4 regions of the Lysinibacillus sp. NPDC097868 genome follow, and region 2 is predicted to be linked to each of the others. Evidence: riboswitches for the same ligand, from Rfam matches in the RefSeq annotation. Region 2 holds a riboswitch; each other region holds the start of a gene.
What was found. Region 2 has a riboswitch for lysine ahead of ACIQXJ_RS07205 (transporter substrate-binding domain-containing protein). Riboswitches for the same ligand answer to the same signal wherever they lie in the genome.

Region 1: another riboswitch for lysine. It lies ahead of ACIQXJ_RS18880 (amino acid permease); the one in region 2 lies ahead of ACIQXJ_RS07205 (transporter substrate-binding domain-containing protein).
Region 3: another riboswitch for lysine. It lies ahead of ACIQXJ_RS21790 (cysteine hydrolase family protein); the one in region 2 lies ahead of ACIQXJ_RS07205 (transporter substrate-binding domain-containing protein).
Region 4: another riboswitch for lysine. It lies ahead of ACIQXJ_RS13675 (aspartate kinase); the one in region 2 lies ahead of ACIQXJ_RS07205 (transporter substrate-binding domain-containing protein).

The regions. Positions count from the first base shown of each region.
Region 1 is NZ_JBIWBS010000003.1:411,178-414,394, reverse strand. Features, by position in the region: gene ACIQXJ_RS18885 (CynX/NimT family MFS transporter) at 1-899, opposite strand, end outside; lysine riboswitch at 1,078-1,253, shown strand; gene ACIQXJ_RS18880 (amino acid permease) at 1,337-2,800, shown strand; gene ACIQXJ_RS18875 (response regulator transcription factor) at 3,033-3,217, shown strand, end outside.
Region 2 is NZ_JBIWBS010000001.1:1,469,113-1,472,329, reverse strand. Features, by position in the region: gene ACIQXJ_RS07210 (amino acid ABC transporter permease) at 1-591, opposite strand, end outside; gene ACIQXJ_RS07205 (transporter substrate-binding domain-containing protein) at 917-1,768, opposite strand; lysine riboswitch at 1,888-2,073, opposite strand; gene odhB (2-oxoglutarate dehydrogenase complex dihydrolipoyllysine-residue succinyltransferase) at 2,422-3,217, opposite strand, start outside.
Region 3 is NZ_JBIWBS010000006.1:37,373-40,589, reverse strand. Features, by position in the region: gene ACIQXJ_RS21795 (APC family permease) at 1-1,016, opposite strand, end outside; gene ACIQXJ_RS21790 (cysteine hydrolase family protein) at 1,030-1,746, opposite strand; lysine riboswitch at 1,907-2,091, opposite strand; gene ACIQXJ_RS21785 (MFS transporter) at 2,510-3,217, opposite strand, start outside.
Region 4 is NZ_JBIWBS010000001.1:2,709,042-2,712,258, reverse strand. Features, by position in the region: gene uvrC (excinuclease ABC subunit UvrC) at 1-1,689, shown strand, start outside; lysine riboswitch at 1,828-2,006, shown strand; gene ACIQXJ_RS13675 (aspartate kinase) at 2,109-3,217, shown strand, end outside.

The DNA of each region.
Region 1 (3,217 bases), on a different contig from region 2:
CCAGTAAAGCCGATGAAATAAAAGGCAGTAAACATTAAAACGAGAGGTCGCTGTGATGTCATTTTACTAGCGATAATCGGTACAGCTAAAGCCATAGGTACTTGTGAAATTTGCATGATGGAAAACATCCAACCTGCTCGATCTGCGGCTATTCCTTGTGCAATATAGATTTCAGGAATCCAAGCTGCGGTTGTATAAAATAATAATGATTGTAAACCCATCGCGCCAGTGACTGCCCAAGTAACTGGTGATTTCCACAATGGTATACGTGCTTTCGTAGTGGCTACAGTTGGTTCAGGCTTATTAAATTTTAACTGTGGGATCCAAATCAAAATAGTCACTACGACAAGAGCTAGAGCGATTGCAAGTGCACCTTGCCAGCCAAGAGATGCATTGGCAATGGGATAACTAATACCAGCGCCAATTCCAGCTGTTAAGTTCATGGACATGGTGAAAAATGCCATCAGTAATCCAACATGATAAGGGAATTTCATTTTAAGTAGCCCTGGAATAAGGACGTTACCAAATGAAATAGCTACACCTATTATCATTGTACCAAATACGAGTAATCCAGTTGTTCCAAGTGAGCGCAGCACAATTCCTAGTGCTAATAAAATTGTTGATATAAATAATGTTAATTCAAGACCCAGTTTTCTTGCTATTACTGGGGCAATAGGTGACACTAGCGCGAATGCAAGCAATGGAATGGTTGTTAGAAAGCCTGCAAGAACGTTAGATATACCGAGATCCTCACGAATGAAGGAAATAATTGGTCCTACAACCGTTAATGGCATACGTAATGTCGAAGCAAGAAAAATTACACCGATGACTAATAAGAGAGTTGTGCCCTTCCAGTTAATCTTTCTGCTAAGATAAGTAGATTCCTCGTTAGTTGTCAAAATAAGTACCTCCCTAATAGAACAATTATAATTCGAACCACTATAACACTTTAACACAATAATAAAAATAGTAGAATATTCATAAAATACAGAACATTAATCGTTTTATTGAAATGTCTTAGGTCGTATGTTAAACTAAGACACATCATAAATTTAATAATTATATGCCTCATGTTTGTATTGAGGTAGAGGTCGCGGTATTTATAAGTAAGCTAATGGAGATGACAAGCATTAAAGATGTTAGCTGAAAGGAAATATTGCCGAAGTGTGAGGGGACTTGAAAACCTCATGCTGGGGCTGTCTCCGAAAGGAACAGAACTGTCACGTTGGACAACGTGTTGTGCTATCATTTTTAAGAAACAGAGGATTTACTTAGCCATCACAACGTTCATGTGATGGCATTTTTTTGCCTCTTAGAAAAGGAAGGAAGCTTTAACGTGAGTGAGATAAAAACTAATCAGCTCGGTCATAAAGCACCAGAGTTGAAAAAAGAATTAAAAAGCCGCCATATAACAATGATTTCGTTAGGCGGTACTATCGGAACTGGGCTATTTTTAGCAAGTGGTGGTGCTATAGCACAGGCTGGACCAGGTGGTGCACTTCTTGCTTATGCATTAATCGGCATTATGGTGTACTTCTTAATGACGAGCTTAGGTGAAATGGCAGCTTATATGCCGTCATCAGGTTCATTTAGTACGTATGCAACAAAATTTGTAGATCCAGCGCTTGGCTTTGCACTTGGCTGGAACTACTGGTATAACTGGGCGATTACAATTGCCGCTGAAATTGCAGCAGTTTCTCTTATAATGAAATACTGGTTCCCAGACAGCTCTTCAGCACTATGGACAGTCATATTTATTGCGATTGTACTAACATTCAATTTACTATCTGTAAAAAGCTATGGTGAAAGTGAATATTGGTTTGCAATGATAAAAGTTGCGACTGTTATTGTCTTCATTATTGTCAGCCTATTGATGATTTTTGGTATTTTAGGTGGGCAAGCTCCTGTAGGCTTTACGAATTTCTTTATAAGTGATGGACCATTCCACGGTGGCTTCCTTGCTACATTCGGAATATTTCTAGCAGCAGGCTTCTCGTTCCAAGGGACAGAACTATTAGGGATAACGGCTGGGGAAACGGATGATCCTGGTAAAAATATCCCGAAGGCTGTTAAGTCCGTTTTCTGGCGTATTATTTTATTTTACATTTTAGCCATTGCAGCGATTGGGATGTTAATTCCATTTACAGATGCTCGTTTATTATCTGAAGATATTGCTGTTTCACCATTCACATTAGTGTTTGACCGCTTAGGAATTGCCTTTGCTGCTTCATTAATGAATGCCATTATTTTAACGGCGATGTTATCTGCAGGTAATTCTGGATTATATGCATCATCACGTATGTTATGGCAATTAGCAGTAGATGGACATGCACCTAAGATTTTCGCTAAGCTAAGCCGTCGCGGAATTCCGATTTACGCATTGCTGTTGACATTAGCAGTAGGTTGCTTAGCATTTTTAGCATCATTCTTTGGTGATGGCGTTGTCTATATGTGGCTTTTAAACGCATCTGGGATGTCAGGCTTCATTGCATGGCTTGGTATAGCCTTTAGTCATTACCGCTTCCGTAGAGCTTTTGAAGCTCAAGGCTTAGATTCAAAATTACTACCATATAAAGCAAAGTTATATCCATTCGGGCCACTCTTTGCATTTACAGTGTGTATGATTGTTGTAGTTGGTCAAAACTATACAGCTTTCACAGGCCATTCAATTGACTGGTATGGTGTCCTTGTTTCATACATCGGTATACCACTGTTTATCGCCTTGTGGTTGGGCTATAAAATAAAACATAAAACAAAAATGATTCCACTGCAAAAGTGTGATTTAAAAGTAGAAAAATAGAAATAAAAGCTGTCCTATTAGTTATAGGGCAGCTTTTATTTATTTGGCGTTGATTTCCGTTGCGTACGGCGCAGGAGTCTAATTAGCTTGGAAAATTGTTTGAGAATTGTTTGAGTGCCAGGCACTTTTAAAAAAACCTATGGTAAGCTATATAGAGACAGGATAAAAATGTAAAACTGTTAAAGCAAATGGGAATTAAAGATAATGCTTTATTGAAAAGAGGTGCCTAAACATGCAAAAACGTATATTACTAGTTGAAGATGATGAAACCATACGAGAAATGGTCGACAAGTTTTTAACAATGGAGGGCTTTGCTGTTACATCCGTTACAAATGGTGAAGAAGCAGTGCAAATTTGTTTATGCAAAACGTTTGATTTAGTTATTTTGGATATTATGATGCCTAAACTAGATGGATT
Region 2 (3,217 bases):
ACGGAAGTTGTTACCCGAAATCGATTTTGTTTGAAAGAATAATTCCGTTACACCAATTACACTTAAAACGGCCGTATCCTTAATATTCATAATTAATTGGTTTCCTGTTGCTGGTAAGATGTTGCGTGCAACTTGCGGTAATACAACATGCATCATAATTTGCACATGCCCCATGCCAATCGCAGAAGCAGCCTCATATTGACCTTTATCGATAGAGACAATCCCACCACGTACGATTTCAGCCATATAAGCACCAGTATTCAGTGAAACGACTAAAATACCGGCAGTAATGAAGTGCATATCGATACCAAAAGCAATATCTAATCCGTAAAATACTACCATTGCCTGTACAATCATTGGTGTACCACGGAAAAATTCAACATAGCATGTCAGTATAAAATTAATTAATTTTAATAAAAAATGTTTTATACTTTTTTTACGAACTGGAATGGTATGCATAATCCCAATAAAAAATCCGATGAATGCACCAATAATTGTACTGATTGTTGAAATGAGTAACGTATAATACGCACCTCGTAAAAACATTTGCCAGTTGTTTTCTATAATAGAAATGATCCATTCTAAACTCATGATGTTCCTCCTAACAACGTGTTGTTGCTTTATATCAATTATGCCTTTAGTGAAATCATCTCTTCATTTGAATTAATTTGCTTTATTCAAAATATGTGACACACTTCTTAGACATGACTTTATTCAGAATGACTTCCTCTCTGAACAAACTAAATATGATAAAGGTTGTCCTAGTCGCTCTTAGTAAAATGTCACGACTTTCAATTAGTAAAAATCAACTTCTCTTTTCATATGTTGTAGGTGAATTTTCTCTTGGAGAAAACAGCATACTCGGAACTGCCAGTATGCTGTTTTTTTGTTAAGGACAACCCTATCACTTTTTGCATTACTGAGCTGCAGGTTGTTGAAGAATAGCTTCTTCCATAATTTTTTGGCGATCATCTTCTGAAATACCTTTTAAAATTTCATTGATTTTATCTAGACTAGCATCACCTTTACGTAAACCAACTGCAATTGAAGTATTTGAAATATCTGTATCAAATCCCTCTTCAAAAGATACAAATGTGAATTTGTCATTAGCTGCTGCTGCCGAAATACCTTCTGGACGTTCAGCTACATAGCCATCAATTTTGCCAGCTTCTAGCGCTACACGCATTGCAGAGAAGTTTTCCATCGCTGTTTGCTTTTCTACACCTTTAATTTGATCGATAACATTATAGTTAGATGTATTTAGCTGAGATGTAACTTTTGCGCCTGAGAAATCTTGAATTGATTTTGCATTTTCATACTTGCTACCTTTTTTAATAACCATTACAAAATCAGAAGTATAGTAGTTTTCAGTAAAATCAATTGTTTGTTTACGTTCTTCTGTTGGAGACATCCCTGCTACAATCGCATCGATTTTTTTTGACTGAAGCGCAGGTACTAAACCATCCCACTCCATTTTTACAACTACTAATTTTTTACCTAAACCTTCAGCGATTTTTTTCGCCATTTGTACATCATAACCGCCTGCATACTCTGCATTATCAGCAATTTTTACTGCTCCATTTGCATCATCTTGCTGAGTCCAGTTAAATGGTGGATAACCTGCTTCCATTCCAATGCGGAATTCTCCACCAGTTTCTTCCTTTGAACCATCACCTGTTGTCTTTTCATCCTTGTCACCAGTACCGCAAGCCGCTAACAAGATTGCTGTCATTGCTGTTAACATAAATAACAACCATTTTCTTTTCATCTAAAACTCCCCTTTTCTGTAAAAAAAATAAAGCAACTGTACAAAAAAAGACCTAAGTTTTGAACTTAGGTCTTACCTTTTATTGACAGTTGCCCAAATCCTCACTATAATTTCCATGTATCCGAGATAGCACAACCTAGTAAACTGGAATTAAATTTACTAGGACAGTCCTGCACTTATTCACTGCAGACCCAGCATAAAAGTACGAGCTCCTTTTATACTTCGGCGATATTTCCTTCTCCATTACGTCTTCGCTTGCTTATACTCAGCAATGGACTAATAAATACCGCGCCTCTACCTCACAAAAAACAAAAACAAAAGTGAGGTTTGTTTATTTAATTGTTATATAGATATTACTATAAAGCTAGCATAGTCGTCAAGATAGTTTTATCATTTTTCTGACTAATTACAAAATTAGTCTATAATCCTTTTAAAATCCATAAATAAAGTAGAATAACATTAACTATGTTTGCCATCATTTCACAAATTTTTATTATAAACAACAAGATTTATAAACCATAAGAATCGATTTCCCAGTCCAATAAAGGCCATTTATACCATCAAGTAAATTTCATTAAAGGGGAAATCAATCTAAAATGAAAAACCCTGCTAAACAGTTAAGTTTGCAGGGTTTGAACACATAATTTATTGAATTAAGAATTTAATAATAAATCTTCTGGATTTTCAAGTAACTCTTTAACCGTTTTAAGGAAGCCTACAGAATCTTTACCATCGATAATACGGTGGTCGTAAGATAATGCTAAGTACATCATAGGACGAATTTCAACTTCGCCATTTACTTCTACTGGGCGTTTTTTAATTGAGTGCATTCCTAAAATAGCAGCTTGTGTACCATTCATAATAGGTGTTGACATTAATGAACCGAATACACCGCCATTTGTAATTGTGAATGAACCACCTTGAAGATCAGCTAAACCTAATTTTTTATCGCGTGCTTTTTTAGCTAAGTCTGCAATTGAATCTTCAATTTCAGCAAAGTTTTTGCGGTCAGCATCACGTACAACTGGTACTACTAAACCTTCTTCAGTTGATACAGCTACACCAATATCAAAGAAGTTATTTAAGTGAATTTCATCGCCAACGATTTGAGCATTCACATAAGGGTATTTTTTAAGTGCTGCAACAACAGCTTTTGTGAAGAATGACATGAAACCAAGCTTAGAGCCAGTAGACTCAAAGAATTGATCTTTTTTACGAGAACGTAATGCCATAACATTTGTCATATCTACTTCATTGAATGTTGTAAGCATAGCAGTCGATTGCTTAACTTCTAATAAACGTTTAGCAATTGTTTGACGACGACGGCTCATTTTTTCAACTGTAACACGTGACTCGTCAACAGCTACTACTGCTTTTGGTGCTGCTGGTGTTGCTTGAGGTGCTGCTACAGGTGCTGTACCGTGAGCTGCAACGTCTTGTACACGTACG
Region 3 (3,217 bases), on a different contig from region 2:
ATATTGTATATCGGTGTTTGATATTTTGGATGTAAATGTGTGAAAAACTTTTTCGAAAGTACCTCATCACGTCCCATACTAAACATTAAACGAGATGCACTTGCTTGCCCTGTTAAACCAGCTGTCACTGTCGATACAATAATCGCAACCGTATAAAGCGTTGCAAGAACTGCACCTCCTGCTTTTTCCGCTATATCAAATAAAGCCGTATCAGCTGAGCTAAAGTTTGTAACATCCGGCCAAACGAGCTGGGCTACATAAGCTTGTCCAATAAAAATAAGTCCTCCGATTAAACAAGCTAAAATAGCTGCCTTCCAAATATCATCTTTTGGATTGACTGCCTCTTCAGAAAGAGTTGTAATCGAATCGAACCCTAAAAACGAGAAGCAGGCCATTGCTGCACCAGAAATAATTGCAGACATAACGAATTTTTCATCGTTGAAGAACGGCACAACAGTAAAGAGCGACGTACCACTTTCTCCACCGACAATTGACTTGACACAAAAAATCACAAAAATAACGACTACAATTCCCATAAATATAACGAGGATTTGATTTGTTTTTGCTGCGATACCAATACCTAAAATATTTACAGTAGTTATAATAGCTGCAATTAGTAACACCCATACCCAATACGGAACAGATGGTATTAATGCGTTCGCATATGAAGCACCTACCATAAATACAATGAGTGGCACTAATACATAATCCATAAACATTGCCCATCCTGCAAAAAATCCTAAATGTGGATTGATGGCACGTTGCGTATATGTATAAGTTGACCCTCCATTTGGAAAAACAGCAGCCATTCGACCGTAACTATAGGCAGAAAACATCATTGCAACCATTGCAATCAAGTAAGCTAATGGCAACATCCCACCTGTAGACTCTGCTGCAAAGCCATAAATATAAGCTGGCGCAATCGGTGTCATAAAAGCAATTCCATAAATGACTAAATCTTTTAATGTTAAAACACGCTTTAACTGTGGTGTATGATCATTGGGTGTTTGACTCATAGTCTATGTCCTCTCACACATTCACTGGGTTGCGTTTTGAAAGTTCTTCCGTTACTAAATCAATTACTTCATCTGTGCTCATTACTTGGCAATAAATTTGATTCATAATCATAATTTCAGCGTCATGAAGCTGTTGCGTTGCAGCTGCACATGCATCTTCAACTAAAATAACTTCAAATCCTGCGTCAGCTAAGCTTCGAACTGTTGAAGCAACACATTGGTCAGTTACAACCCCTGTACAAACTACTGTTTCAATGCCCATATTGCGCAATAAAAATTCATAATTCGTTCCACTTAATACGCTATCTGTCGTTTTATTTACAACAATCTCATCATCAAGAGGCTTTAATTCATCCACCATCTCCGCTCCTGGGTCACCGATTGGCAATAAAATATTGTTCCATCCTGGACGGCGTTGTACAGGAGAACGGTCTCGTCCATCTTTATGATGGCAAGCAATGCGACCAAATGTTACTTCTAATTTATTAGTACGGAAAAAATCTAAAAGCTTTCTATTGTTCGGAATTGTTAAATTGTCGATACGATTAAAGAAGTATTCCCACTGTTCAAACATGCCCTTTTCTCTTGCAACCTGCGCGTCTAAACCGTCTCGACTAATAAACTGGTGTTGCATGTCTACAATTAGTAATGCTGTTTTATCTGGCTCCACGTTTATTTTTTGACCGTCAGTCGGTAAAAATTCATAATATAATGTTGATGTATTATCCATAATAATTCCTCCAAAATACCTCTAATTCCAAAATGTTTAGACAAATAAAAAAACAGACTCTTTGTGCAAAAGAATCTGTCTAACACAAAAATGACCTACTCATTTTTAAAGCTAGAAACTAAAAATGAATCGACCATTTAAAATTCCCACTGTTTGTCTAAACAGAGATAGCACAACTTCATAAACATGTATGTTTACGAAGACAGTCCTGTAACTATTCGCTACAGACCCAGCATATGATGGCGAGAACTCAACACATACTTCGGCGACACTTCCTTCTACCTAACATCTTCATCTTCTCGGACTCCATTAGGTACTGTTAATTGTCGCGCCTCTACCTCACTATCGAAAAAGTGAGGTTTATTTAATTGTTTGAAATAATTATATTATTGCGTTTTTTCTATGTCAACTTTAAATTTACTATATTTCATAAGATTTGTAGCGCAAATCTTCAAAAAAATAACATAATAAATACTTTTATACAATAATTATTTGCAATAAATATAATGATGAACCATAAATTGTATAAAATCTTGACTATCCATATTCTAATAATCCGATTCACAATATAATTTATAAAGTTGGTACTTCTTCTTTCAGCATGACATGAGAAACTTCGAAGCAATTCCTTTTTTATAAAGCATCGGACTTAGCTCGTGAGAACAGATTGCGTCCTCAGGAATGGAGTAATCTCTGATTTTAAAAAAACCACCAATTAAAACGCAAATGCATTTCAATTGGTGGATAAATAAACTTACGTTGTTTATATAGTTTCGCTTACATTCCCTATATTATCTTTTTTAAGCATTAACATGACAATAAAGGAAATACAATATAAACCTGCTAAATAGAGCATCGCAACTTTCATATCATAACTTTGTAGAATATAGCCGACAAGGATTGGTGAAAAACCGCCTATAGCTCGACCAAAGTTAAAAATTGTATTTGTTGCCGTACTTCGAATTTGCACGGGATATAGACCACCAATCAACGCTCCATATCCGGCAAACATACCATTTGAGAAGAATCCGACAATTGCACCACCTATTAGGACACCAACACTTCCCGTAGCATAAGAGTATACAAACACAGCACATGCTGAGGCAATAAGGAAGACGCCAAAGGCACGCTTTGCGCCAAATCGATCTAGGAATAGTCCAAAAGTTAACATACCAATAATCATGCCAACCGCTGTACTAATTGTCCAGATGGCAGAGCTTGAAACAGATAAACCTTGGGACTGTTGCAACATCGATGGTAACCAAATCATTAATCCGTTATAACCGGCAATTTGAACAGTTGCCATTATGATTAAAGAGATTGTTGTAATCGCTGTTCGAGGCGTTTCAAACAATTGTACCAGCTTACCCTTTTCATCTTTCTTACTTGCCTTTTTATTTTTCTGAGCAGCGAGCCACTCAGGTGATTCATCTAAATTTTTCCTTACGATAAAGGCAAAAATAACAGGTAT
Region 4 (3,217 bases), 1.2 Mb from region 2:
AAGGTGCTTAAAAATCGAGTACGTTCATATTTTACAGGAACGCATGAAGGAAAAACACAGCGCCTTGTTGGTGAGATTGAGGATTTTGAGTACATTGTGACTTCTTCTAATTTAGAGGCACTCATTCTAGAGTTGAACCTTATTAAGCTACACGATCCTAAATACAACATCATGCTAACGGATGATAAAACATATCCGTATATAAAAATTACGAACGAAAAATATCCACGTCTTATTACAACACGTAAAGTAAAAAAAGATAAAGCAAAATACTTTGGCCCTTATCCAAATGCGTATGCAGCAAGTGAGACAAAAAAGTTGCTCGATAGACTATATCCACTTCGGAAATGTGTACAATTACCTTCGAAAGTTTGCTTATATTACCATATGGGACAATGTTTAGCGCCGTGTGTAAAAGAAATTGATGCACAAGTATATCACGATATGATTGAAGATATGACGAAGTTCTTAAATGGTGGAGTGGAGACAGTAAAAAAAGAGCTTGAAGCGAAAATGTTGGCTGCAGCTGAGCAACTAGAATTTGAGCGAGCGAAGGAGTTCCGCGATCAAATTGCACATATTGAAACGGTTATGCAAAAGCAAAAAATTGTGTCCAGTGATACAACGAATCGAGATGTATTCGGTTATGCAGTTGAAAAGGGCTGGATGTGTGTACAAGTCTTTTTCGTTCGTCAAGGTAAGCTGATTGAACGCGATGTTTCCATTTTCCCTATTTATCAGGATGTTGAGGAAGAATTTTTAACATTTGTCGGCCGTTTTTATGAAAAGCCTGAGCATATTAAGCCTAAGGAAATTTTTATACCTCAGGCGATTGATGCAGCAATTTTAACGGAATTATTAGAGGTTAAAGTGCTAACACCGAAGCGAGGGCAAAAAAAAGAATTAGTAGATTTGGCCATGAAAAATGCAGAAATTGCTGTGGCGGCGAAATTCCAGTTAATCGAGCGACAGGAAGAGCGAACAATCGGTGCTTGCGAGGCATTGGGTGAAGCAATAGGGATTTCAGCACCACTTCGCATTGAAGCATTTGATAATAGTCATATGCACGGTGCTGATGCGGTATCAGCAATGGTCGTGTTTATTGATGGTAAACCTGCAAAGAAGGAATATCGTAAATACAAAACACGCACAGCCGCTAAACATGACGATTACGGAGCAATGCAAGAAGTGATACGTCGCCGTTACACGCGAGTATTAAAAGAAGGCTTGCCATTACCTGATTTAGTTCTAATAGATGGTGGTAAAGGGCAGATGGAAGTAGCGCGAGAAGTGTTAGAGGATGAGCTTGGTCTTGTTATCCCAATTGCTGGCTTAGCAAAAGATGAGAAGCATAATACTTCCCAGCTTTTATTTGGAGATCCGCCCGATGTCATTGCATTAAAGCGAACAAGTGACGGGTTTTATTTACTACAGCGTATTCAGGACGAAGTACACCGTTTTGCCATTACTTTTTTACGCCAACAGCATGAGAAAAATGCTATCCAATCTGTTCTCGATGGAATAGAAGGCGTTGGTCCAAAGCGCAAGCAACAACTATTGAAGCATTTCGGCTCTGTTAAAAAGATTCGTGAGGCGAGTGAGCTTGCACTTCAAGAAGCCGGAATACCAGCGAACTTAGCGAACAGTATTTACAATTATTTTCAGCAACAGTCATTGTCAAAGGATTAGACATATGCTAAGGTTGTGATAGAACAATGAAGTGAAAAGACTATCATGTTCTATTACAGCTTATATGAATGTTTATGTAAGCAAAGCATAAAAAGGAAGTATTTTCATAAAGGTAAAATTAATAAATTCACTATTTTAAGTGATGATAGAGGTGCAAGATTCAATAGTAGCACATTGAAGGATGGACAAATCCGGTGACAGTGTGTGAAAGGGGAGCTTGCCGAAGTAAAGTATCGTTGTTTCCGATACTTTGCTGGTTTTGCATTTAATAGATGTAAGACTGTCGAATCTTGACGTTTCGGAGAGCTATCACACATGCGCAAGCTTTTTATTGTACATGTTGCAGGCAGCTTTCACGTTATGTGAGGGCTGCCTTTTTGCTGTTCTAGAGACGAATCGATAAAAGGAGAATGATGATAATGGCGAGTATTGTATTGAAATTTGGCGGACCTGCAATCGCTTCAACTGAGCGGATTCGAGAGGTCGCTAAAATAGCGATTGCCAAAAAAGAACTTGGCTATGATGTAGTAGTGGTGACCGCGGCGATGGGTCGCACAGCAAAAGACTTAGCGAAGATGGTACGTGATTTATCAGACGATGCTTCTAAACGAGAGATGGATGTACTACTATCGACGACCTCACAACTAGCAAGTGCCCTTTTTGCAATTGCTTTACAAGAGGAAGACTATGATGCAGTTTCATTGACTGGTTGGCAAGCTGGTGTGCAAACAGATGCGAAACATTTTAATGCACGTATCGACCATATCGATGTGTGCCGTATGAAAGAACACTTGGTACAAGGACAAATTGTCGTAGTTGCGGGGGAACAAGGCATTAATCGTGCGCACAATATCACAACACTTGGTAAGGGTGGAGCAGAAACAACAGCAGTAGCCATTGCAGCCGCATTAGAAGCGGAACGTGTTGATATTTATACAAATGTGGATGGTGTTTATACAGCAGATCCTCGTCATATTGAAAAGGCAAGAAAGTTAAAGGAGATTTCATATGATGAAATGCTTGAACTATCTCATTTAGGTTCACATATTTTACATCCACGTGCAGTGGAGCTCGCAAAAAAATTTCAAATCCCAGTCATTATTCGTTCAAGCGTAGTTGATACTGTAGGTACTTTATTGAAGGAGGAAGTTGAAATGGAGAAAAATTTAATCGTACGTGGTGTTGCTTATGAGTCTGATATCATTCGCCTAACAATCGGTTATGATACATACTCAACTGCATCGTTAGCAGATATGTTTGCGCTTCTTGCAGAGAATCGCATTAATGTTGATATTATTGTGCAAGCCATTATAGAAGGTGTGAGACCATCAGTGTCTTTTACAATTTTAAAAGAAGAGTTTGCTGATGCTTTACGTGTACTAGAGGATAGTAAATTGTCACTTGGTTTTAGCTTTGCAGATTTTGAAATTGGCTTAGCGAAAGTTTCAATTATAGGATCAGGCATGGCATCAAATCCTGGCGTTGCTGCACGAATGTTTGACCGTTTACGCCGCGAGGATATTGCAGT